4 regions of the Variovorax sp. 278MFTsu5.1 genome follow, and region 3 is predicted to be linked to each of the others. Evidence: predicted binding sites of a transcription regulator. Region 3 holds the regulator's gene; each other region holds the start of a gene.
What was found. The regulator sigma-54, encoded in region 3, starts transcription at its own class of promoters, with help from an activator protein. The targets are predictions, from matches to a motif close to TGGCANGNAANCTGCTTT.
Positions count from the first base shown of each region.

Region 1: a site for sigma-54 is predicted at 2,099-2,116, ahead of glnA (type I glutamate--ammonia ligase). Genes of this name have one in related genera too.
Region 2: a site for sigma-54 is predicted at 3,908-3,925, ahead of ABL844_RS01535 (TorF family putative porin). Genes of this name have one in related genera too.
Region 4: a site for sigma-54 is predicted at 3,798-3,815, ahead of ABL844_RS29165 (isopenicillin N synthase family dioxygenase). Genes of this name have one in related genera too.

Region 1 covers NZ_CP157622.1:2,085,824-2,091,210, reverse strand. The annotation lists gene ABL844_RS09375 (hypothetical protein) at 1-473, opposite strand, end outside; gene glnA (type I glutamate--ammonia ligase) at 638-2,053, opposite strand; gene ABL844_RS09365 (competence/damage-inducible protein A) at 2,200-3,000, opposite strand; gene ABL844_RS09360 (EI24 domain-containing protein) at 2,997-3,884, opposite strand; gene ABL844_RS09355 (sterol desaturase family protein) at 3,935-4,909, opposite strand; gene ABL844_RS09350 (polysaccharide deacetylase family protein) at 4,937-5,387, opposite strand, start outside.
Region 2 covers NZ_CP157622.1:356,344-361,730, reverse strand. The annotation lists gene ABL844_RS01550 (SMP-30/gluconolactonase/LRE family protein) at 2-934, opposite strand; gene ABL844_RS01545 (ammonium transporter) at 1,125-2,552, opposite strand; gene glnK (P-II family nitrogen regulator) at 2,582-2,920, opposite strand; gene ABL844_RS01535 (TorF family putative porin) at 2,988-3,866, opposite strand; gene ABL844_RS01530 (YifB family Mg chelatase-like AAA ATPase) at 4,081-5,387, shown strand, end outside.
Region 3 covers NZ_CP157622.1:694,591-699,977, forward strand. The annotation lists gene ABL844_RS03055 (SPOR domain-containing protein) at 1-151, shown strand, start outside; gene ABL844_RS03060 (thiol:disulfide interchange protein DsbA/DsbL) at 327-974, shown strand; gene lptA (lipopolysaccharide transport periplasmic protein LptA) at 1,126-1,845, shown strand; gene lptB (LPS export ABC transporter ATP-binding protein) at 1,842-2,636, shown strand; gene rpoN (RNA polymerase factor sigma-54) at 2,658-4,256, shown strand; gene ABL844_RS03080 (phospholipase D family protein) at 4,267-5,387, shown strand, end outside.
Region 4 covers NZ_CP157622.1:6,267,224-6,272,610, reverse strand. The annotation lists gene ABL844_RS29180 (ABC transporter ATP-binding protein) at 1-1,150, opposite strand, end outside; gene ABL844_RS29175 (BMP family ABC transporter substrate-binding protein) at 1,176-2,279, opposite strand; gene ABL844_RS29170 (VOC family protein) at 2,363-2,749, opposite strand; gene ABL844_RS29165 (isopenicillin N synthase family dioxygenase) at 2,764-3,765, opposite strand; gene rutR (HTH-type transcriptional regulator RutR) at 3,963-4,667, shown strand; gene rutF (NADH-dependent FMN reductase RutF) at 4,805-5,362, opposite strand; gene ABL844_RS29150 (malonic semialdehyde reductase) at 5,377-5,387, opposite strand, start outside.

The DNA.
Region 1 (5,387 bases), 1.4 Mb from region 3:
ATGCCGGCGATGTCGCTCTCGTTGCGCGCCAGCTCGGCCTTCATCTCGGCGACGCGGTCCAGGTATTTCTGGTAATTGCGGCCTTCGCTGCCCTGCTTCTCGGGCTCGCCGTTGTTGTATTCCTTCTGCAGCTCGGCCTGCCGCGCCTCGGCCTTCTTGAGCTCGGCCTCGAGCACCGCGCGCGCCTCGCCGTCACGGGCACGCTGGTCGACGCCTTCCACGCGGGGGCTGCCGGCCGGTGAACGCGCCGCCGAAGAGCCACCGCCCGAAGAGGAAGATGCGGAACCGCCGCCAGAAGCCCTCGTGCCCTGCACCACCGTGACGTTGCCGCCTTCCATCACCTTGCAGCCCTTCTGCTGCGCGATGGTGGAGTTGTTCGTGTATTCGTTGCCGCAGCGCCAGACGCGCTCCTGCGAAAGCGCCGGCAACGCGACCAATGAACCAGCCAGGAAAATGAGGGAAGCAGTCTTCATGTGTATCGGTGGAGAGCGGCGACAAAGGCGCATTTTCGTGCAATTCGACGGCAAAAGTGACCAGATGTTCCGCCCAAAAGAAAAAGGACGGCCGAGCCGTCCTTCATGACCCATCAGGCCTGCACCTCCCGTGAGGAAGGCGCATGCAGTCTGGGGGGAACCGATTACAGGGAGTAGTACATGTCGAACTCGACCGGATGGGTCGCCATGCGGAAGCGCGTGACTTCCTGCATCTTCAGGTCGATGTACGCGTCGATGTAGGCATCGGTGAACACGCCGCCCTTGGTCAGGAACGCACGGTCCTTGTCCAGGTTTTCCAGGGCCTGGTCGAGGCTGTGGCAGACGGTCGGGATCAGCGCGTCTTCTTCCGGCGGCAGGTGGTACAGGTCCTTGCTGGCGGCTTCGCCCGGATGGATCTTGTTTTCCACGCCGTCGAGGCCTGCCATCAGCAGGGCCGCGAAACCGAGGTACGGGTTCATCAGCGGATCGGGGAAGCGCGCTTCGACACGGCGGCCCTTCGGGTTGGCCACGAACGGAATGCGGATCGATGCCGAGCGGTTCTTGGCCGAGTAGGCCAGCTTCACCGGAGCCTCGAAGCCGGGGACCAGGCGCTTGTAGCTGTTGGTGCCGGGGTTCGTGATGGCGTTCAGGGCACGGGCGTGCTTGATGATGCCGCCGATGTAGTGCAGGGCGAAGTCCGAGAGGCCTGCATAGCCGTCGCCGGCGAACAGGTTCTTGCCGTCCTTCCAGACCGACTGGTGCACGTGCATGCCGGAGCCGTTGTCGCCGACGACGGGCTTGGGCATGAAGGTGGCGGTCTTGCCGTAGGCGTGGGCCACGTTGTGGATCACGTACTTCTGCAGCTGGACCCAGTCGGCGCGCTGCACCAGCGTGCTGAACTTGGTGCCGATCTCGAGCTGGCCGGCGTTGGCCACTTCATGGTGATGCACTTCGACCGGGATGCCCAGCGATTCGAGCACCAGGCACATTTCCGAGCGCATGTCCTGGAAGCTGTCGACCGGGGGAACCGGGAAGTAGCCGCCCTTGACCGCGGGACGGTGGCCGCTGTTGCCGTGCTCGAACTCCTTGTCGGTGTTCCACGAGGCTTCTTCGGATTCGATCTTCACGAAGCAGCCCGACATGTCGTTCTTCCAGCGCACGCCGTCGAAGACGAAGAATTCGGGTTCCGGACCGAAGTAGGCGGTGTCGCCCAGGCCCGATGCCTTCATGTACGCCTCGGCGCGCTTGGCAAGCGAGCGCGGATCGCGCTCGTAGGCCTTGCCGTCGGCGGGGTCGATCACGTCGCAGGTCAGGATCATCGTCGTCTCTTCGAAGAACGGATCGATGTTGGCGGTGTTCGGGTCGGGCATGAGCTGCATGTCCGAAGCTTCGATCCCCTTCCAGCCGGCGATGGACGAGCCGTCGAACGCGTGGCCCGAGGTGAATTTGTCTTCGTCGAAAGCCGAGACCGGCACGGTCACGTGCTGCTCTTTGCCGCGGGTATCGGTGAAGCGGAAGTCGACGAACTTGACCTCGTTTTCCTTGACGAGCTTGAGTACATCGGCGACGGTCTTTGCCATCAGTTTCTCCTGAGTTGGATGGTGGTTAGGAATACAGGGACGTGGGATGCAGTTTCTGTGCCATTGTCGCCTCGCCGGATGAGGCTTCGATGGCCGCCATGGAACCCAAATGAAGGCGGAAATTCACTATTTTGGTGCATTGATTTTTATCGCACCAATTCGGGGCCGAGCTTGGCGTCAAAAGTGTGCAGGCCTTCGATGAGCTGGGCATAGGCGGCGTCGAGCCGGCCCGCGTCGCCCTTGACGCCCAGTTCGATGTGGCGGCCGTAGGTCGGGTGGTCGACGCTGGGCAGGCTGAACACCTTGACGCCGGCATGGGTGGCCTCGATGGCTTCCATGAGGGGGGTCAGCGTGGCCTCCATGGCACCGAAAACGATCACGGACTTCTCGGCGACCGCGTTGCTGGCGAACAGGCTGGCGTAGCGCCCGTCGAGCACCGATTCGATCATCGGCCAGGCCATGACGGGAAAACCCGGCACGAAATGCACGTCGCCCACGCTGAAGCCCGGGATCTTGTTGTACGGGTTGTAGATGAGCGTCGCGCCCTGAGGGAACACGCCCATGTTGAGCCGGTGCACGTTGTCGGCCCGGTCGGGCTCGTAGGGAACGCCCTGCTCGCGCGCGGTGTCCTGCATGCGCTCGCGGATCAGCAGCTCGGCCTCCGGATGCAGCGCCAGCGGCACGCCCAGCGCCCTGGCCGCGCACTGGCGGGTGTGGTCGTCGGGCGTGGCGCCGATGCCGCCGGTCGAGAAGACAACGTCGCCCGAGGCGAAGGCGCGCTGCAGCGCCGCCGTGATGCGGGCGGGCTCGTCGCCCACGTATTCGGCCCAGTCCAGCTGCAGGCCGCGGGCGGCGAGCAGCTCGATGACCTTGGACATGTGCTTGTCGGCACGCTTGCCGGAGAGGATCTCGTCGCCGACGACGATGAGACCGAATGCGCGAGTCATGGAGAACCCCATTGGGAAAGAGCGGCCTTGCTGGCTTCATCGGCCTCGATGGCGGGCGTGCCGCCGGCCGCGGATGCTTCCGCCGCCGCGCGCCGGGCGCGCAGCTGCGCGAGCGCGTCGAGGCAGTAGTGGGCGAACCAGAGCGCCGAGAAGGCGAAAACCAGTGTGTAGATCCAGATGGCGATCGGCACAAGCACGAAGAAGGCGGCGGCGAACAGCAGGCCCGACGCCCAGACGATGCTGGGCGCGGCGCCCAGGTAGCCGCACAGCACGCCGATGCACAAGAGCGGCACCCGGTGCGCTCGGATGAGCGCGGCGCGCTCCTCGGGGCTGGCATGCTCGGCCAGCGCGTCGAAGCTCATCACGCGGTAGGTGAGCCAGCCCCAGATCAGCGGCGGCAATATCAGCACCAGCGGAGGAATGAGCCACAGCGGCATCGACACCACCAGCGCGATCACCGCCAGCACGGTGGCGGCCAGCGAGCGCGCCACGCTGCCGAGGAAGGAAGCGCCCTTCTTCTGCTCCAGCCCCGGAAAACGCCGTTCGCCGACCAGCTTCGTCAACGCGGGAGCCATGAAACCGGCCACGATCAGCAGGCAGACCACCACGATCACCGGCGTGGCGGCGAACACCACGACCAGCGATGCCAGCACGGAAGTGACATCGCCGGAGAAGAGACGGCCGAGCCACGACCAGAAGCTCGACAGCAGCGGCCAGGCGTCGAGCGCGCCGCGCGTCCAGACCACGGCCGCGTCCCAGTAGAAGTAGCCCAGCGCCGCGGCCAGCACGATCATGAGCCCCAGCGGCAGCAGCGACAGCACGATCACGCGCGGCAGCATGCAATAGGCGACCGCGCGCCAGAAGGAGTCGAGGAGCAGGCGCATGAGGCAGCGAGGATAACGCCTCGGGCGCGCGGTTCAGGGCCCGGAGCCCCTCAACCGCGACCGACCATTCGCTTCAGTCCCAGCCATTGCTGGGCCCAGAAGCCGCGGCCGTAGTCGCGCACGCGGCCGTCGGCACGGGGCTCCACCTGGTCGCGGATGCCGGTCGGGTCGTAGCGGTTATCGAAGTTGGCGGTGCGAAAGAGCATGTCCCACCAAGGCAGCAGCACGCCGAAGTTGTGGCCGCCGAGGGTGGTGGGGCCGTTCGATTCGTGGCCCAGCCCGATGCTGTGGTGCAGCCGGTGGAAGCGCGGGCTGATCCACAGCCGCTCGCCGATGGCGCCGAAGCTCAGCCGCAGGTTGGCGTGCTGCAGGCTCTCGCTGAGCTGGGTGAAGGCGACGAAGGCGATGAACTGCCCCGGCGCCACGCCGATGAGCTGCGCGACGATGACGATCAGCGCGTCGTGGATGATGTCGTCGAGCAGGTGATTGCGGTCGTCGCTCCACATCGTCATCTGGCGCTGCGAGTGATGCAGCGAATGCAGCCCCCACCACCAGTTGAACTGGTGCTGGCCCCGGTGGATCCAGTAGCCCACGAAATCGAGCACCACGAGGTAGATGGCGAAGGCAACCCAGGGAATGTCGGTGACGCCCGGCCACACCTCGTCGAGGTGGAAAGTGCCCCACCCCGCCGTGCGCAGCACGCCCATGGCGTCGTCGAAGAAAGGCTGCAGCGTGAAGAACATCGCCAGCCGGAACAGCCCCAGCCGGTGGATCAGCGTGTAGAGCACGTCGATGCGGATCGCGTGGCGGTCGACCACCGGCTCCGCCGAACGCCAGCGCTGCAGCGGCCCGATGATGGCCAGCAGCACCAGGATCTGGATCACGCCCACCAGCAGCCAGCCGGTGGCGTCGAAGGCGTCCTCCGTCCAGCCGCCCAGTCCCACGGCGTAGACCAGCGGTTGCACGGCGGTTTCGAAGAACCAGCCCTGCATGGCGGAAAAGGCGTCTGTCAGCCAGTCGATCACGGTCAGGAAAACTCGTCGTTCAGTCGTTCAGGGATGGGAGGCGATCCAGGCCTTGAAGTCCGGATGCTGGCGCAACGTGCGGAAGCAGAAACCCTTGGCCTTCAGGCCGACGATCAGCGGCTCGAGGTTGGCCGGAGCCCACGGGTCCTTGCGCGACCAGATGCCCAGGTGCGCCAGCAGGATGTCGCCGGGGCGGATGGTGTCCAGCGCCTGCGTGAGCAGCTTCGCGTTGCTGAATTTCTCGCTCGGCAGCTCGTCGCCGAGAAAGCCGGCGGGCGCCCAGCCCACGTACTTGTAGCCGCAGCCTTCGGCCGCAGCCAGCAGCGCGGGCGAGGTCTTGCCACCCGGCGCGCGGTACAGCGGCAGCGGCTTCTTGCCGGTGACCGCCGCCAGCCGGTCGGAAGCCTTTTTTATGTTGGCGCAGTACTCGGCCGCGCTCCAGGTCGATTCCTTGCCGTTCTGCGGGCCGGCCGAGGGC
Region 2 (5,387 bases), 340 kb from region 3:
TTCAGTCTTCGAAGAAGTTGACCGGAAGGCCGGGCGTGTCGACGCGCATCGAGATCACCGTGCCCGATGCCGGCCGCTGCGCGAGCTCGGCTGCAGGCCGGCCCTTGCGGCCGCTGGTGACGAACAGCGTCTTCAGGTCGTCGCCGCCGAAGCAGGGCATGGTCGGGCACTGCACCGGCACGGGCACCGAAGCCACGATCTCGCCCGTGGGTGCAAAGCGCAGCAGCTGCGCGCCCTCGAACATGGCCACCCAGTAGTGGCCCTGCGCGTCGACGGTGGCGCCGTCGGGGCGGCCCTGGTAGCCCAGCGGTGCATCGGCGCTCCAACCCTCGGGCTTGGCGTCGAACTGGTGGAACACGCGCGCGCGCGAGAGCGAGTTGGCTTCGGCGTCCCAGTCCCATGCGCAGACCACGTGCGCGGCCGTGTCGGCCCAGTAGAGGGTGCGCGCATCGGGCGAGAAGGCAAGGCCGTTGGCGGTGGTGGACTCATTGGCCATCTGCGTGAGCGTGGGCGAGACGCCGGTGCCGGGGCGCGCGTCGAAGCAGTAGAGCGCGGCGTTGGCGCGGTCCTTCGCCTCGTTGAGCGAGCCGCCCCAGAAGCGGCCCAGCGGGTCGCACTTGCCGTCGTTGAAGCGCATGGTGCGCACGTCGTGCTCAACGCGCGCCATCGCGGCGAGTTCGCCACCCCATTCGCGCGCACGGTAGATGCCGTCGCGCAACGCGATCACCAGGCCGCCGCTGCGCGCGGGCGCCATGCAGCCGGGCTCGGTGGGCAGGGGCCAGCGCTCGACCTTCGCATCGGGCGATCCGATCTCGCCGCGTGTTCGCAGCACGGCGCGGCCGGGAATGTCGAGCCAGTAGAGCGATCGTTCTTCGGGATGCCAGAACGGCGATTCGCCGAGCTCGCAGAGGCTGTCTTCGATGGAGGTCCACATGGTGGCGAGATTGTGCTCCCGGCCACCGGGGCTCCGGACAAAAAAATGCCCGCTGGCGCGTGAGCGCTGGCGGGCTGAACATCCAAAGGAGACCTCGCTTGAAAAACTCGTTACGCGGAATTCTTCTTGTTGTAGATGGTGGTCATTCATGCAATGGCGGGCTGCCCGCAGGCGAGCCCGCCAGAGCGGATCAGCGGTTGTATGCGGTTTCGCCGTGCGAGGAGATGTCGAGGCCTTCGCGCTCTTCTTCTTCCGACACACGCAGGCCGAGGGTCAGGTCGGCGATCTTGTAGGCGATGAAGGCCACGATGCCGGACCACACGACGGTGAGCAGCACGCTCTTGATCTGGATCCAGACCTGTGCGCCCATCGCGAAGGTGTCGGGCGTCGCGCCGCCGGTGCCGCCCAGGCCCTTGGCAGCGAACACGCCGGTCAGGATGGCACCCAGGATACCGCCCACGCCGTGGACGCCGAACACGTCGAACGCGTCGTCTGCACCGAGCATGCGCTTCAGGCCGCCCACGCCCCACAGGCAGACCAGGCCGGCCAGCAGGCCCAGCACGATCGAACCCATCGGGCCGACGAAGCCGGCGGCGGGCGTGACGGCCACCAGGCCGGCGACGGCACCGGATGCCGCACCCAGCATCGAGGCCTTGCCCTTGTGCAGGCTCTCGCCCAGGATCCACGACAGGGCCGCGGCGGCGGTGGCGAGCACCGTGTTCACGAAGGCCAGGCCGGCGACGGCGTTGGCAGCACCGGCCGAGCCGGCGTTGAAGCCGAACCAGCCGACCCACAGCAGCGATGCGCCGACCATGGTGAGCGTGAGCGAGTGAGGCGTGAAGGCTTCCTTGCCGTAGCCGACGCGCTTGCCGACCATGTAGGCGCCGACCAGGCCGGCCACACCGGCGTTGATGTGCACCACGGTGCCGCCGGCGAAGTCCAGCGCGCCGTCCTTGCCCAGCAGGCCGCCGCCCCACACGATGTGGGCGATCGGCACGTAGCTGAAGGTGAACCACAGCACCGAGAACAGCAGCACGGCCGAGAACTTGGCGCGCTCCGCGAAGGCGCCGACGATCAGCGCCACGGTGATGGCCGCGAAGGTGCCCTGGAAGGCGACGAACACATATTCGGGAATCGTGGTCAGCGCGCCGAAGGTCTCCTGCGTGATGCCCTTCATGAAGATCTTGTCGAATCCTCCGAAGAAGTTGCCGTCACCCGAGAAGGCCAGGCTGTAGCCGTAGACGGCCCACAGGATGCTGATCAGCGAGAAGATCACGAAGACCTGCATCAGCACCGACAGCATGTTCTTCGAGCGGCCCAGGCCGCCATAGAACAGCGCAAGGCCGGGGATGGTCATCAGGATCACGAGAAGGGTCGAAGTGAGCATCCAGGCGGTGTCGCCGGAGTCGATCTTCGGAGCGGGGGCCGCGGCGGGCGCAGCCGGGGCTGCATCGGCGGCTGCCGCTGCGGGAGCAGCAGCAGGGGCGGGCGCGGCGGCAGCGGGTGCCGACGCGGCCGGAGCCTCGGCCGTGGCCGCTGCAGGAGTCTGCGCGAAGCCGGTGGTACCGGCAGCCAACACGCTCAAGCCGAGCGCAAGAGAGACAAGCAGTTTTTTCATAGTCGTTGTTCTTTCGGGCCAGGACTCGATCAGAGGGCTTCGCGGCCCGTTTCGCCGGTGCGGATGCGAACGACCTGTTCGAGGTTGTAGACGAAGATCTTGCCGTCGCCGATCTTGCCGGTGCGCGCAGCGCCTTCCACCGCCTCGATCACGCGATCGACGAGGTCGTCGGAGACGGCCGCTTCGATCTTGACCTTGGGCAGGAAGTCGACCACGTATTCAGCGCCGCGGTAGAGCTCCGTGTGGCCCTTCTGGCGGCCGAAACCCTTCACCTCGGTGACGGTGATCCCCTGCACGCCGATGGCCGACAGCGCTTCGCGCACTTCGTCGAGCTTGAACGGTTTGATGATGGCTGTGACCAGCTTCATGAGTTTTCTCCTTCGGATGGAAATGAAGTGGCGCGGCAGCTTGGGCCGCACCTCGTTGTTGTGTGGCTTACAGCGTCTTCGTCAGCGTGACGATGAAGCGGGCCTTGTTCGGCGAGTAGTAGGTCGTGCCGAAGGTGCCGAAGCCGTAGTCGACGCCCGGGTTGCTCACCGCGAGGTACGAGTTCTTCTTGTTGGCGCCCTGCACCGAGCCGGTCAGCGACAGGCCGTTGCCGAAGTCGTAGCTCGCGCCGATGTTGTAGTCGACGTAGCTCTTGTAGCCCAGGCTGCGGATGTCGCTGGACATGTTGGTGAAGCCCACCGCGGCCTTCAGCGTGACCTTGGGCACGATCTCCTTGCTGTACGACAGGTTCAGGTAGCCCGTGTTCGTGCCCTTCAGGCCCGAGCCGGCCTTGTTGCCGGCGTAGCCGAAGTAATCCTTCGACACGGTGTGCGAGTACTTGGCGGTGAAGGAGCCGAAGCTGTCGTTCGCGTAGGTGGCGCCGACGTACAGCTCGGTGGTGTTGCCCGAGGAGTTGCCCGGGTAGATGTAGGTGAGCGCACCGACGTCCATGTCCAGCGGGCCGGCCTTGAACTTGTAGCCGCCGTACACGTCCATCTCGATGCTGTTGCCCTTGAGCCAGTTGACGCTCGAGTTCCAGTTGCCCACGTAGAAGCCGCTGTCGCCGAAGGCGTAGTCGAGGCCGCCCTGGATCGCGGGCTTGAAGCCCTTGGTCTTGGCGTAGTCGTTCTTGCCGATCATGTCCTGGTCCTGGCCACGGAACTTGTAGTTCGTGGTGATGGACACGTTGCCGGTCAGATTCGGGGCGGGAGCTGCCGCAGGCGCTGCTGCGGCGTCGGTCGTTGCAGTCTGCGCCAGGGCCGCGCCGGACGCGGTCAATGCGGTGGCCAGAACGATCAGCGCCTGGGCGGCGGTACGGTGCGTCATCAGGGAACTCCTCGCAAGTGTGTGGTTGGACCGGAAGGCTCAAAGCAGGGAGCGTGCCAAAGTGCACGAATGCCGCGCCTTGCAGCCGTGTCCGCGGCGCGGTTGAGAGCCAAATCGTTACAACAGCTGTTGCGAGTGGTTGCAGATGCACGGTGCGCCGCACCACCGCGGGAATGCTCAAAAAACGCGCACCATCTTGGGGAGAGGGAGAGAAATGGGACTGTCTTTGGTGCAAAGCCGCGCCTTGCTGGGTCTTGAAGCGGCCAGTGTCACGGTTGAGGTGCATCTGGCGAACGGCCTGCCCAGCTTCACGCTGGTCGGCCTGGTCGAGACCGAGGTCAAGGAGGCGCGAGAGCGCGTGCGCTCGGCGCTGCAGAACGCGGGGCTGGAGTTCCCCAACAACAAGCGCATCACGGTCAACCTCGCGCCGGCCGACCTGCCGAAGGACTCCGGACGTTTCGATCTGCCCATCGCGCTGGGCATCCTCGCGGCCAGCGGCCAGATAGACAACGCGAAGCTCGCCGGCCACGAGTTCGCCGGCGAGCTCTCGCTTTCGGGCGAGCTGCGGCCCGTGCGCGGCGCGCTGGCCATGGCGCTCGCGCTGCACACGCGCGGCGTCGCTACGCGGCTGGTGCTGCCCCTGGAAAGTGCGCAGGAGGCGGCGCTGGTACCAGGCGGCGAGGTGTACGGCGCCAGGCATCTGCTGGACGTGGTGCGCCAGTTCGTGGCCACCGATGACGAAGCTTCACAGTTGCCCGACACCGCGGACGACGGCTGGGCGCGCATCCGGGCCGCGCCCGACACGAACCCGCCCCGCTACGCCGATCTTGCGGAAGTGAAGGGACACACGGGCGTCAAGCGCGTGCTCGAAATCGCCGCGGCGGGCGGCCACAGCCTGCTGATGGTGGGCGAGCCGGGCTCGGGCAAGTCGATGCTCGCCCAGCGCTTCGCGGGGCTGCTGCCGTCGATGCACATCGACGAGGCACTGGAGAGCGCGGCCGTGGCCAGCCTGGGTGGGCGCTTCGCGACCGAGCGGTGGCGGGTGCGGCCGACATGCTCGCCGCACCATACGGCGAGCGCGGTGGCACTGGTCGGCGGGGGCTCCCCGCCACGGCCCGGTGAAATCTCCCGCGCGCACCATGGAGTCCTTTTTCTCGACGAATTTCCCGAGTTCGCCAGATCCGCCCTCGAAGCGCTGCGCGAGCCGCTGGAGACCGGCACCATCACCATCGCCCGCGCCGCGCGGCGCGCCGAATTCCCGGCGCGCTTCCAGCTCGTCGCCGCGATGAACCCATGTCCCTGCGGCTATCTCGGCTCGTCATCCAGGCCCTGCCGCTGCACGCACGAGCAAGTCTCGCGCTACCAGGGCAAGCTCAGCGGCCCGCTGCTCGACCGGATCGACCTGCACATCGAAGTGCCTCCGGTGTCCGCGCAGTTGCTGCTCGAGGCGCCCGCGGGCGAATCGACCGACAGCATCCGCGAACGCGTGGTCGCCGCGCGCGAGCGCGCGATGCAGCGCCA
Region 3 (5,387 bases):
CGAGGCCAAGGTCACCGAGCGCGAGCAGGCGGGCCGCACCGTCTACCGCGTGCGCGCCGGTCCGTTCAGCAAGAAGGACGACGCCGACCGCCTGAAGGAACGTCTGGACGGCGGCGGCATGGATTCCGCGCTGGTCCGCGTGCAGCGCTGAGCGCCGCACACAACAGCCGGAATAGCCCTCAAGCCCCGCCGGACGGCGTTTGCCGCCACCATTCGTCGCCTTTCATATCGCCTTTCGTAGCTTCGGGCGCGCCGTCGAGCAGGGGAGTGGAACTCCCCGCCGCGCGCCGGCTCAGTCTGCCGTACCAACTGGAGAACCCTTTCAAATGAAACGTCGTGACTTTTCGCTGGCCGCCACTTCGCTCGGGCTGATGTCCCTGGGTGTCAGCACGGCCCACGCCCAGGCGCGCGCCCCCAAGGCCGGTTCCGAGTACCTGGTGCTCGACAAGCGCGTGCCGGTCGACGCCCCCGCGGGCAAGGTCGAGGTGGTCGAGTTCTTCTCGTACAACTGCCCGCACTGCAACGACTTCGAGCCGACGCTGGAAGCCTGGCTCAAGACCATTCCGAAGGAGGTCTCCTTCCGCCGCATTCCCGTGCCCTTCGTGGGCAACGACGTCGAGGCCAAGCAGCGCCTCTACTACGCGCTCGAAGCCATGGGCAAGGTCGACGAGTTCCAGCCCAAGGTGTTCAACGCGATCCACGCCCAGCGCCAGAACGTGAACGGCGACGCCAACATCATTGCCTGGGCCACCGCCAACGGCCTGGACGCCACCAAGTTCAAGGAAACCTTCACCTCGTTCGGCGTGGCCAGCAAGGCCAAGCGCGCTTCGCAGCTGACCGATGCCTACAAGGTGGCCGGCGTGCCCGCTATGGCCGTGGCCGGCCGCTGGTATGTCGACGGTGAAACCGCCGGCAACATGACCAAGGTGCTTCAGGTCGTGAACTATCTCATCGGTGAAGCAAAGAAGGGCTGAGCGCCAAAAGCCGAGCCGTACCGCGCGGTTGCGCGTGTTTCTGGGAGAAAACCAGAAAGAAAGTCAAGCCCGCCTAGGCGGGCTTTTTCATCTGTGCGTGCGGGGCTGGAGCACTCAGCCGCATACAATGCCGAGCAAGTTTCGTGCCTCTATGACATTGCACTCTTACCCCACAACCCCCTTCCTGCGTCGCATCGGCCGCCTGGCCGCCGGCGCGCTGTTGCTGGCAGGCCTCGCATCGGGAGCCGTGGCGGAGACCGCCGACCGCTCCAAGCCTATGAACATCGAGTCCGACTCGATGCGCTACGACGACCTGAAGCAGACCAGCGTGTTCACCGGCAACGTTTTGGTGACAAAGGGCACGATCATCATCCGTGGCGCCCGCCTCGATGTGCGCCAGGACGCCGAGGGCTACCAGTACGGCGTGGTCACGGCGGCGCCGGGCAAGCGGGCCTACTACAAGCAGAAGCGCAACGCGCCCGACGAGTGGATCGAGGGCGAGTCGGAAGTCATCGAGTACGACAGCCGCGCCGACAACGTCAAGTTCATCCGCAACGCCGTCATGCGCCGCCTGCTGGGCGCCACGCCGAACGACGAGAGCCAGGGCGCCCTGATCGTCTACGACCAGAGCAACGACACCTACACCGTCAATGGCTCGACCGTGCCCCCGAACACCGCCGTGAACGCCTCGGCACCGGGCGGACGCGTCAGAACCATCCTCACCCCGAAGGCCGCCACCGCGCCGGCCGCGGGCGCCTCGGCCCCGGCCGGTGGTGCCAAGGCACCGCCTCCGGCAGTCACCCCGGCACCCGGCAAGGGCCTGCGCCCGAGCACCACGCTCGGAAGTGACCAGGGAGACACGCGCAAGTGATCGAATCCGCAGGAACGCAGGACGCCAACGGCGCACCGGGCAGCCGCCTGGTCGCGCGCGGCCTGAAGAAGAGCTACGGCAGCCGCACGGTGGTGAAGGACGTTTCGCTCGACGTGCAGAAGGGCGAAGTCGTCGGGCTGCTCGGCCCGAACGGTGCCGGCAAGACCACCTCGTTCTACATGATCGTGGGGCTGGTGCGCGCCGATGCCGGCGACATCACCATCGACGGCGAGCCGATCGCCCACATGCCGATCCACCGCCGCGCCCGCATGGGCCTGAGCTACCTGCCGCAGGAAGCTTCCATCTTCCGCAAGCTCACGGTCGAGGAAAACGTGCGCGCCGTGCTCGAGCTGCAGAGCGAGCCCGACGCGAAGGGCAAGATGGTGCCGCTGTCGAAGGAGCACATCGAGGAGCGCCTGAGCGACCTGCTGGCCGACCTGCGCGTAGACCACCTGCGCGATTCGCCCGCGCTGGCGCTGTCGGGCGGCGAGCGCCGCCGCGTCGAGATCGCGCGCGCGCTGGCCACGCAGCCGCGCTTCATCCTGCTGGACGAGCCCTTCGCCGGCATCGACCCGATCGCGGTGATCGAGATCCAGCGCATCATCAGCTTCCTGAAGGAGCGCGGCATCGGCGTGCTCATCACCGACCACAACGTGCGCGAGACGCTGGGCATCTGCGACCACGCATTCATCATCAGCGACGGGCACGTGCTGGCACAAGGCACGCCTTCGGAGATCGTCGACAACGCCGAGGTACGCAGGGTGTACCTGGGCGAGCACTTCCGCATGTAAGGCGCGGGGGCGGTTTCCATCATGAAGCAAGGGCTGTCCCTTCGCGTTTCGCAGCATCTGGCGCTCACGCCGCAGCTGCAGCAGTCAATCAGGCTGCTGCAGCTCTCCACGCTCGAGCTGAGCCAGGAGGTGGAGCAGATGCTCGACGAGAACCCGTTCCTCGAGCGCACAGCCGAAGAAGCGGTGCGCGAGGAATTCGGGCTCGACACAGCCGACGCGCCGGTCCCCCGCGACGACGGCGGTGAAGGCGAAGGCGAGAGCGACTTCACCCCCTCGGCCGCGAGCAGCAGCACCACCAGTTCGTCCACGGAAAGCACCGCGGCCGCCGACTCCGACGGCCCCGCCGCCGAAGTCGCCGAGCGCGAGCCCGACTGGGAAGGCGACGGCACCGTCGACATGGCGCCCGACGACAGCGAATGGGGCGGCGACGCGCCCGCGCGCCAGAACAACGCCGGCGACGACGAGCGCGCCGATGCCACCGAGCTCGCGCGCAGCCAGGAGTCGCTGCAGTCCTTTTTGCACCGCCAGGCGCTGAGCCTGCGGCTCAACGAGAGCGACAGCGCCGCGCTGCGCTTTCTCATCGAATCGCTCAACGACGACGGCTACCTCGAAGACTCGCTGCCCGCGCTGGCCTCGGGCCTGGCCGGTGACGACAACGACGAGTTCGACGACCTCGTGCACCACTTCCAGGTGGCGCTCGGCCTGCTGCAGAGCCTGGAGCCCGCCGGCGTCGGCGCGCGCGACCTCGGGGAGTGCCTGAGCATCCAGCTGCGCGCCATGGCGAGCGACGACGAGACCGAGGAAGAGGAGCTGGTCCGCAAGACCGCGCTGGCCATCTGCAAGCAGCCCATGGAGCTGCTCGCGCGCCGCGACTTCAAGCGCCTGGCCACGCTCACCCGCAGCAGCGAGGAGCTGGTGCGCTCGGCGCTGCAGGTCATCGCGCGGCTGGAGCCCAAGCCGGGCCGCAGCTTCGTCGACGTGGAACGCAACGTCGTCATTCCCGACGTGATCGTCACCAAGACCGGGCGCGGCACCAACGTGAAGTTCCGCGTCATGCTCAACCCCGACGTGATGCCGCGGCTGCGCGTGCACGACATCTACGCCGGCGCGCTCAAGTCGCACAAGGGCGAGGGCAGCCAGGCGCTGTCGCAGCGGCTGCAGGAGGCGCGCTGGTTCATCAAGAACATCCAGCAGCGCTTCGACACCATCCTGCGCGTGAGCAACGCCATCGTCGAACGGCAGAAGAGCTACTTCGTGCACGGCGAGCTCGCCATGCGCCCGCTGGTGCTGCGCGAGATCGCCGACGAGCTGGGCCTGCACGAGTCCACCATCTCGCGCGTGACCACCGCCAAGTACATGGCCACGCCCTTCGGCACGGTCGAGCTCAAGTACTTCTTCGGCTCGGCGCTGGGCACCGAGACCGGCGGCAACGCGTCGAGCACCGCGGTGCGCGCGCTCATCAAGCAGTTCGTCGGCTCGGAGAGCGTGAAGAAGCCGCTGTCGGACAGCCAGATCTCCGAGATGCTGAAGGAGCAGGGCATCGAGTGCGCGCGCCGCACCGTCGCCAAGTACCGCGAAGCATTGCGCATCGCCCCTGCCAACCTGCGCAAGGCACTCTAGAAAGAAGCCGATGAGCCATGGCCTGATGTCGCGCGCCGGGCATTGGGTCTTCGCCATGGCGGCGGTGCTGCTGTTCGCCGGCTGCGCCACCCTGCCCGACGAGGCCCCGCGCCCGCCCACCAAGACCATCGCCGTCTCGGCCGACACCGCCCTGGGCAAGATCGCGCTGGCCTCCCAGCCCGACCCCGACCTCAGCGGCTTCCGCCTGATGCCCGGCGGCGATTTCGCCTTCGACACGCGCATCCAGCTCGCGCGCCGCGCGCAGCGCACGCTCGACGTGCAGTACTACCAGATAGAGAACGACGAGACCGGCCGCTACCTGCTGCGCACCCTGCGCGACGCCGCCCAGCGCGGCGTGCGCGTGCGGCTCTTGATGGACGACCTCTACACCTCCGGCGAGGACGAGCTGCTGCTTGGCCTGGCTGCCACGCCCAACGTGGAGCTGCGCCTGTTCAACCCCTTCCCGGCCGGCCGCGGCAGCCTGCTGAAGCGCTTCACCGCCTCGCTCTTCGATTTCAGCCGCGTCAACCGCCGCATGCACAACAAGCTGTTCATCGCCGATGGCGCGATGGCGGTGGCGGGCGGGCGCAACATCGGCAACCAGTACTTCAGGCGCACCTCGGGCGAGAACTTCATCGACCTCGACACCTTCGTCACCGGCGCGCTGGTCCCGCGCCTGGGCAGCCTGTTCGACCAGTACTGGAACAGCGTCTACGTGCGGCCGATCCAGTCCGTGGTGGCCAGCGACCTGCCGCGCGAGGAACTGCAGAAGCGCTTCGAACTGGCCACCGGCCCCGACACCACGCCCCTGCCGCCGAAGCCCGCGCCCAACGACCTGCTCGGCTACAGCCCGATGGCCGAAGACCTGGACGCCGGCAAGCTCGGCCTGATCTGGACCACCGCCGAGGCTTATGCCGATTCGCCCGAGCGCGTGATCGGCAAGACGGCCTCCTACGGCGGCGTGCCGCTGCTGGACGTCGACAGCGTGCGCTACAACGTGGTCGAGCAGATGCGCCGCGCCCGCTCGGAAGTGACCATCGTCTCGCCCTACCTGATCCCGGGCGCCTCGGGGCTCGACGTGATGCGCGAGATCCGCGGGCGCAACGTGAAGATCAGCGTGGTCACCAACTC
Region 4 (5,387 bases), 1.3 Mb from region 3:
TGCGGCCGCGGCGCAGGCGCCACACGGGTCCGTAGCGGCCGGTGTGCACGCGGCCGATGGCGTAGTTCTCGGCCACCGAGAGGCCGCCCGCGAGCGCGAGCCCGTAGCGGTCGGCGGGAATGGCCGCGATGCCGATGCTCCGGCGTACCGAGGCGGGCATGGTCTTCAGGTCGCCATGGCCTTCGAGCCGCATCTCGCCTTCGGTAGGCTCGCCCTCCAGGCCCATGATCGCGCCCGCCAGCTCGCCCTGTCCGTTGCCGCCCACGCCGGCGAGGCCGTAGATCTCGCCCGCATGCAGGTCGAGGTCCACCCCGTCGAGCACGCGGCGGCCCTCGGGCGATGCGGGCGTGCGCAGGCCGCGCACCGAAAGGCGCACCGGCCCGCGCGGGGCCGCCGGCGGTTGAAATCCCTGCGCGGCGATCGATTCACCGACCGTGAGCTTCACCAGCTCGGCCACCGATGTCTCCGAGGGCTGGAGCGTTGCCACCGTGCGGCCGCCGCGCATCACCGTCACGCGGTCGGCATAAGTCTTCACGTCGGCCATCTTGTGCGTGACCAGCACCACCGCCGCACCCTTGCGCGCCAGGCCCTGCACCGTCTGCAGCAGGCGCGCGGCCTCCTGGTCGGTCAGCACGGCCGTGGGCTCGTCGAGGATCAGGATGCGCGCGCCCGCCAGCAGCACCTTGAGGATTTCCACGCGCTGCTGCTCGGCGACGGACAGCGCATCGACGCGCTTCGAGGGATCGATGTCGAAGCCCAGCTCCGCCGCCTTGTTGCGGATGTCGCGCGAAATCTCGCGCAGCCGCTCGCCATGGCTCTGGAACTCCGCCGGCGGCGGCGCGGTGAGCAGGATGTTCTGCGCCACCGTGAAAGGCCGCACCAGCTTGAAATGCTGGTGGACCATGCCGATGCGGTGCTTCGCCGCGTCGCGCGGGCCGGTGAAGCGAACCGGGTTGTCGTCCACCAGCAACTGCCCGGCCTCGGGTGCGTAGAGCCCGGCCGCGATGTTCATCAGCGACGACTTGCCTGCGCCGTTCTCGCCGAGCAGCGCGTGCACCTCGCCCCAGCGCGCTGCGAAGTGGGCGTCGGTCAGTGCCGCGAAGCCGTCGAAGGTCTTGCGGATGCCGGTGAGTTCGAGCGCGTTGGGCATGTGCGGCCTTGCCTTGTCTGCGGGCCTACTTCTGCGTGACCACGCCCTTGACGAACCAGTCCATCTTCCAGAGGTCGGCGTCCGAAAGAACGGCGCCCTTGGCCACGCGCTCCTTGCCATCGCGGTCGGCGAGCGGGCCGGCATAGATCTGCTTGCCCTTCATGATCGCGTCGCGCTCGGCGGTGATGAGCGCGGCCTTGTCCTTGGGCACGGCCGGGCCGAAGCCGGCGATGTCGGTGCCGCCGTCCTTCATCTCGATGAAGGCGCCGTACTGCGCGGGCTTCCAGCCGCCGGCCATGATCTTCTTGAGCTCCGGCGTCAGGAAGCGGTCCCACACCCACACGGAGGAGCACAGCGTGGCCTTGGGCGCGAACTGGCGCAGGTCGCGGTGGTGGCCGGTGCCGTACACGCCGCGCTCCTGCGCGACGATCTGCGGCGTGGGGCTGTCCACGTGCTGGCCGATCACGTCGGCGCCCTGGTCGATGAGCGCGGCCGCCGCTGCGCGTTCCTTCACCGGGTCGTTCCACGCGCCGGTGTAGATCACGTTGACAGTGGCGTTGGGGTTCATCTTCTGCGCGCCGAGCGCGAAGGCGTTGATGGTCCAGTTCACCACGCCGAAGGGGTTGGCCGCGACGAAGCCCAGCTTGCCGGTCTTCGAGGCCGCGCCGGCGGCCATGCCGCAGAGGTACTGGCTCTCGTAGGTGCGGCCGTAGAACGACTCGAGGTTGCTGCCGTTGGTGGTGCCCGAGCCGTTGAGGAAGGCCACGTCGGGGTACTTCGCGGCCAGGTCCTTGAAGCTGTCGGAGTAGCCGAAGGCGGTGCCGATCACGATGTTGGCGCCGCGCTGGATGAACTTCTCCGCCGCGGGCTTGATGGCCGAGGCGTCCTCGGGCACGTTCTCCACGAACTGGATCTTCTGGCCGATCTCCTTCTCGATCTTCACGCGGGCCTCGTCGAAGGCCTGCGTCCAGCCGCCGTCGTTCTTGGGGCCGAAGTAGAGCATCGCGATCTTCGGCTTGTCCTTCAGCGTGAAGCCGTCGGCCGCGGCCGGCAGCGAGAACGAGGCGCCGCAGGCTGCGAGCGTCAGTGCCAGGCCGAGGGCCGGGCCGTTGGAGGAAATGCGCGGCATGGAGCAACCTTTCGTGAGGAGCGTGAAGACGAGGGAGAGGAAGGCGGAAGAGGGAGAAGAGAGGGAAGGAAGGCCGCGCGCCGCTACATCATGAAATTGATGCGGAACACGTTGCCCTCGGGATCGAGCAGCACCGACTGGTACCAGCTGTAGTAGGTGACGTACGGCGCCTTCACGAGCGTGGCGCCGGCCTCGAGCGCGACGGGCACCATGCGATCGACGTCGGCCTGGCTGTCGACGTCGATGTTCAGCAGGAACTTCACGCCGCGCGTGTCGGAGAACTCGCTCAGGTGCAGCAGTTCGTAGGCATCGAGCGCGTTGAAGCCGAGGCTCGACTTGCCGGTGTCCAGCCCCCGGAAGATGGGCGAGCGGATCGCCTCGATCTCCTTGAAGCCGAATACGCGCTGGTAGAAGCCGCTGAGCGCGACCACGTCCTTGGCGAAGACGTTGACGTAGGAGAGATGGGCCATGGGTTCGGAGGGGCTCAGGCCGTGACCTTGGTGCCGCCGAAGGTCGTCTGCTTGACGAACTTCGAGGTGAGGTGGTCGCCCGAGGAGATGGGCGCGTACTTCGGCTCTTCGCCCGGTGGGAGGCAGCTCGGCAGGCACTCGACCATCGCGTCGTAGTTGGGCTGGTGGAAGAACACCAGCGACTGCCGGCGGTTGGTGCTTGCCACCTCGAAGGGCGGGTTGATCACGCGGTGCAGCGTGGACACCCACTGGTCGTTGGTCCACTGCATCATGAGGTCGGCGATGTTGACCACGAGGCCGCCCTCGACCTGCGGCACGTCCACCCACTGGCCGGCCTTGTTGAACACCTGCAGGCCCTTGTCGTCGGGCAGCACGATGGTGAGGCTGCCGTAGTCGCTGTGCGCGCCCGCGCGCAACTGGCCGGGCAGCGGCTGCTCGCGCTGCGGCGGATAGCTCAGCACGCGGAACATGCTGATGTGCCTGTCGATCTTGTCGTCGAAGAAGGTCTCGGGCAGCGAGAGGCCGAGCGCGAAGACACGCATCAGCGAGCGCGAGAGATCGCTCATCGCCTCGAAGTACTGCTCGTAGGCCTCCTTGAAGCCCTCGATGGGCGGCCAGCTGTTGGGCTCGAAGTGCGGGCCGGCGGCGGGGCCGCGGTGGTAGTCGTCGTCGGGCACGTTCGAGGGGCCGATGGAGAACGACTCCTTCAGGTCGCCAGGCGCCGCTTCCTCGAGGCTGTAGGAGAGGCCTTCCTCGCCCACCGCGCTGTAGCCGCGCACCGCGTCCTCGCGCGGACGATCGACCTTGCGCTTCTCGCCCAGCGGCATGTCGAAGAACTTGCGGGAGAGCGAGGACACGCGCGAGATCAGCTCCGGCGAGATGCCGTGGTTGGTGATGACGAGGAAGCCGATGCTGCGGCAGGCTTCGTCGACTTTCTTCGCTACCTCCGCCTTGCCTTCGGCGGTGCCGGCGAAGTAGGGCGCGAGATCGATGATGGGTACGGAAAGCAGGGTCATGGCAGGTTCCTCATGCTTGGCATGCCTTTCGCCATGCAACGTCTGTGCCAGTTGGACCAAATGGACAAACAGCATCCGTCGCGTCAGCATGGTGCGCGGGAATGCGTTGCGAAGGCGGTCGCGGCGCAAGGCGATGCACCGTGGCCTTACAGTGGTGCGCGTTTGTCGATTCACGATCAGATCAAGAGCGAGGGAAGATGCCGAAGACAAAAGCGCTGGCTGCGAATGCCGGCAAGGAGAGCCCGGCGCGCAAGCGCGCGAAGCCCGCGGTGCGAAGCGCTTCCGCAGTGAACCGCCGGTTGCGTCAGATAGAGGACAAGCGCAGCGCGATCCTGGGCGCCGCGCTGGGGCTGTTCTCGCGCTTCGGCCTGCATGGCACCTCCATCGACCAGGTGGCCGCACGCGCCGACGTGTCGAAGAGCAACCTGCTCTACTACTTCGCGAACAAGGAAGAGCTCTACGTGAATGTGCTGCGCGACCTGCTCGCACTGTGGCTCGAACCGCTGCGCGGCTTCAGCGCCGAGCAGGATCCGGCCCAGGCCATCGGCGACTACATCCGCCGCAAGCTGGTGGTCTCGCGCGACAGGCCCGACGCGTCACGGCTCTTCTGCCTGGAGATGATCCAGGGCGCGCCGCTGCTGCGCGACGAGCTCGATCGCGAACTGCGCACGCTGGTGGAGAAGAAATCGGAAGTGATCCGCGCGTGGATCGATGCAGGCAAGCTGGCGCCTGTCGATCCGCATCACCTGATCTTCGCGCTGTGGGCGATGACGCAGCACTACGCGGACTTCGGCGTGCAGGTGCAGGCGCTGTCGGGGCATACGCTGGAGGACGAAGGGTTCTTCGAGCAGACCGTCGAGAACGTTCAGCGCATCGTGCTGCAGGGCATCGTGCCGCGCTGAGTCTTGCTCCCTCTCCCCTTGGGGAGAGGGCTGGGGTGAGGGTGGCGGCCTGAAAGTCACTGCTGCTGTTGCGAGCGCCGTTGCCCCCTCACCCTAACCCTCTCCCCGAGGGGAGAGGGGAGAGGGGAGAAAACGGGTCAGTGCTGCGGCGGCGCAGCGATCTCGTGATACCGGCGATCGAAGTAGATGAGCCCCTGCGCCGCCCCGCCGATGGCGATGGAGACGGCTTCGCAGAACAGCACGTCGTGCGTGCCCGCGCTCGTCGCGTGCACCACGCGGCAGTCGAAGGACACGGCCGCGTCGTCGAGCATCGGCGAACCGGTGGTCTTGCTGCCCCATCGCGCGGCGGCGAAGCGCTCGTCCATCGGCGTCTTGCCGCCAAATAGCGCCGAGAGCGACTGGTGCCCGGCAGCCAGCACGTTCACGCACAGCACGCCGTTGGCCTTGAACGCCGGGTACACCGAGGCCGAGCGGTTCAGGCATACCAGCAGCGTCGGCGGCTCGTCGGTCACGCTGCACACGGCCGATGCGGTGAAGCCCGCGCGGCCTGCGGGGCCGTCGGTGGTGATGATGTTCACCGCCGCGCCCAGCCGCGCCATCGCGTTGCGGTAGTCGGCTTTCTGCAGGCCCTGCGGCAACAGGGCAAGGTTGGGTGACGATGGAGCAGGGTTCGAGGCCATGGCGTTGTGCAGCATCTCGCGTGACTCCTTCAGGCCAGCA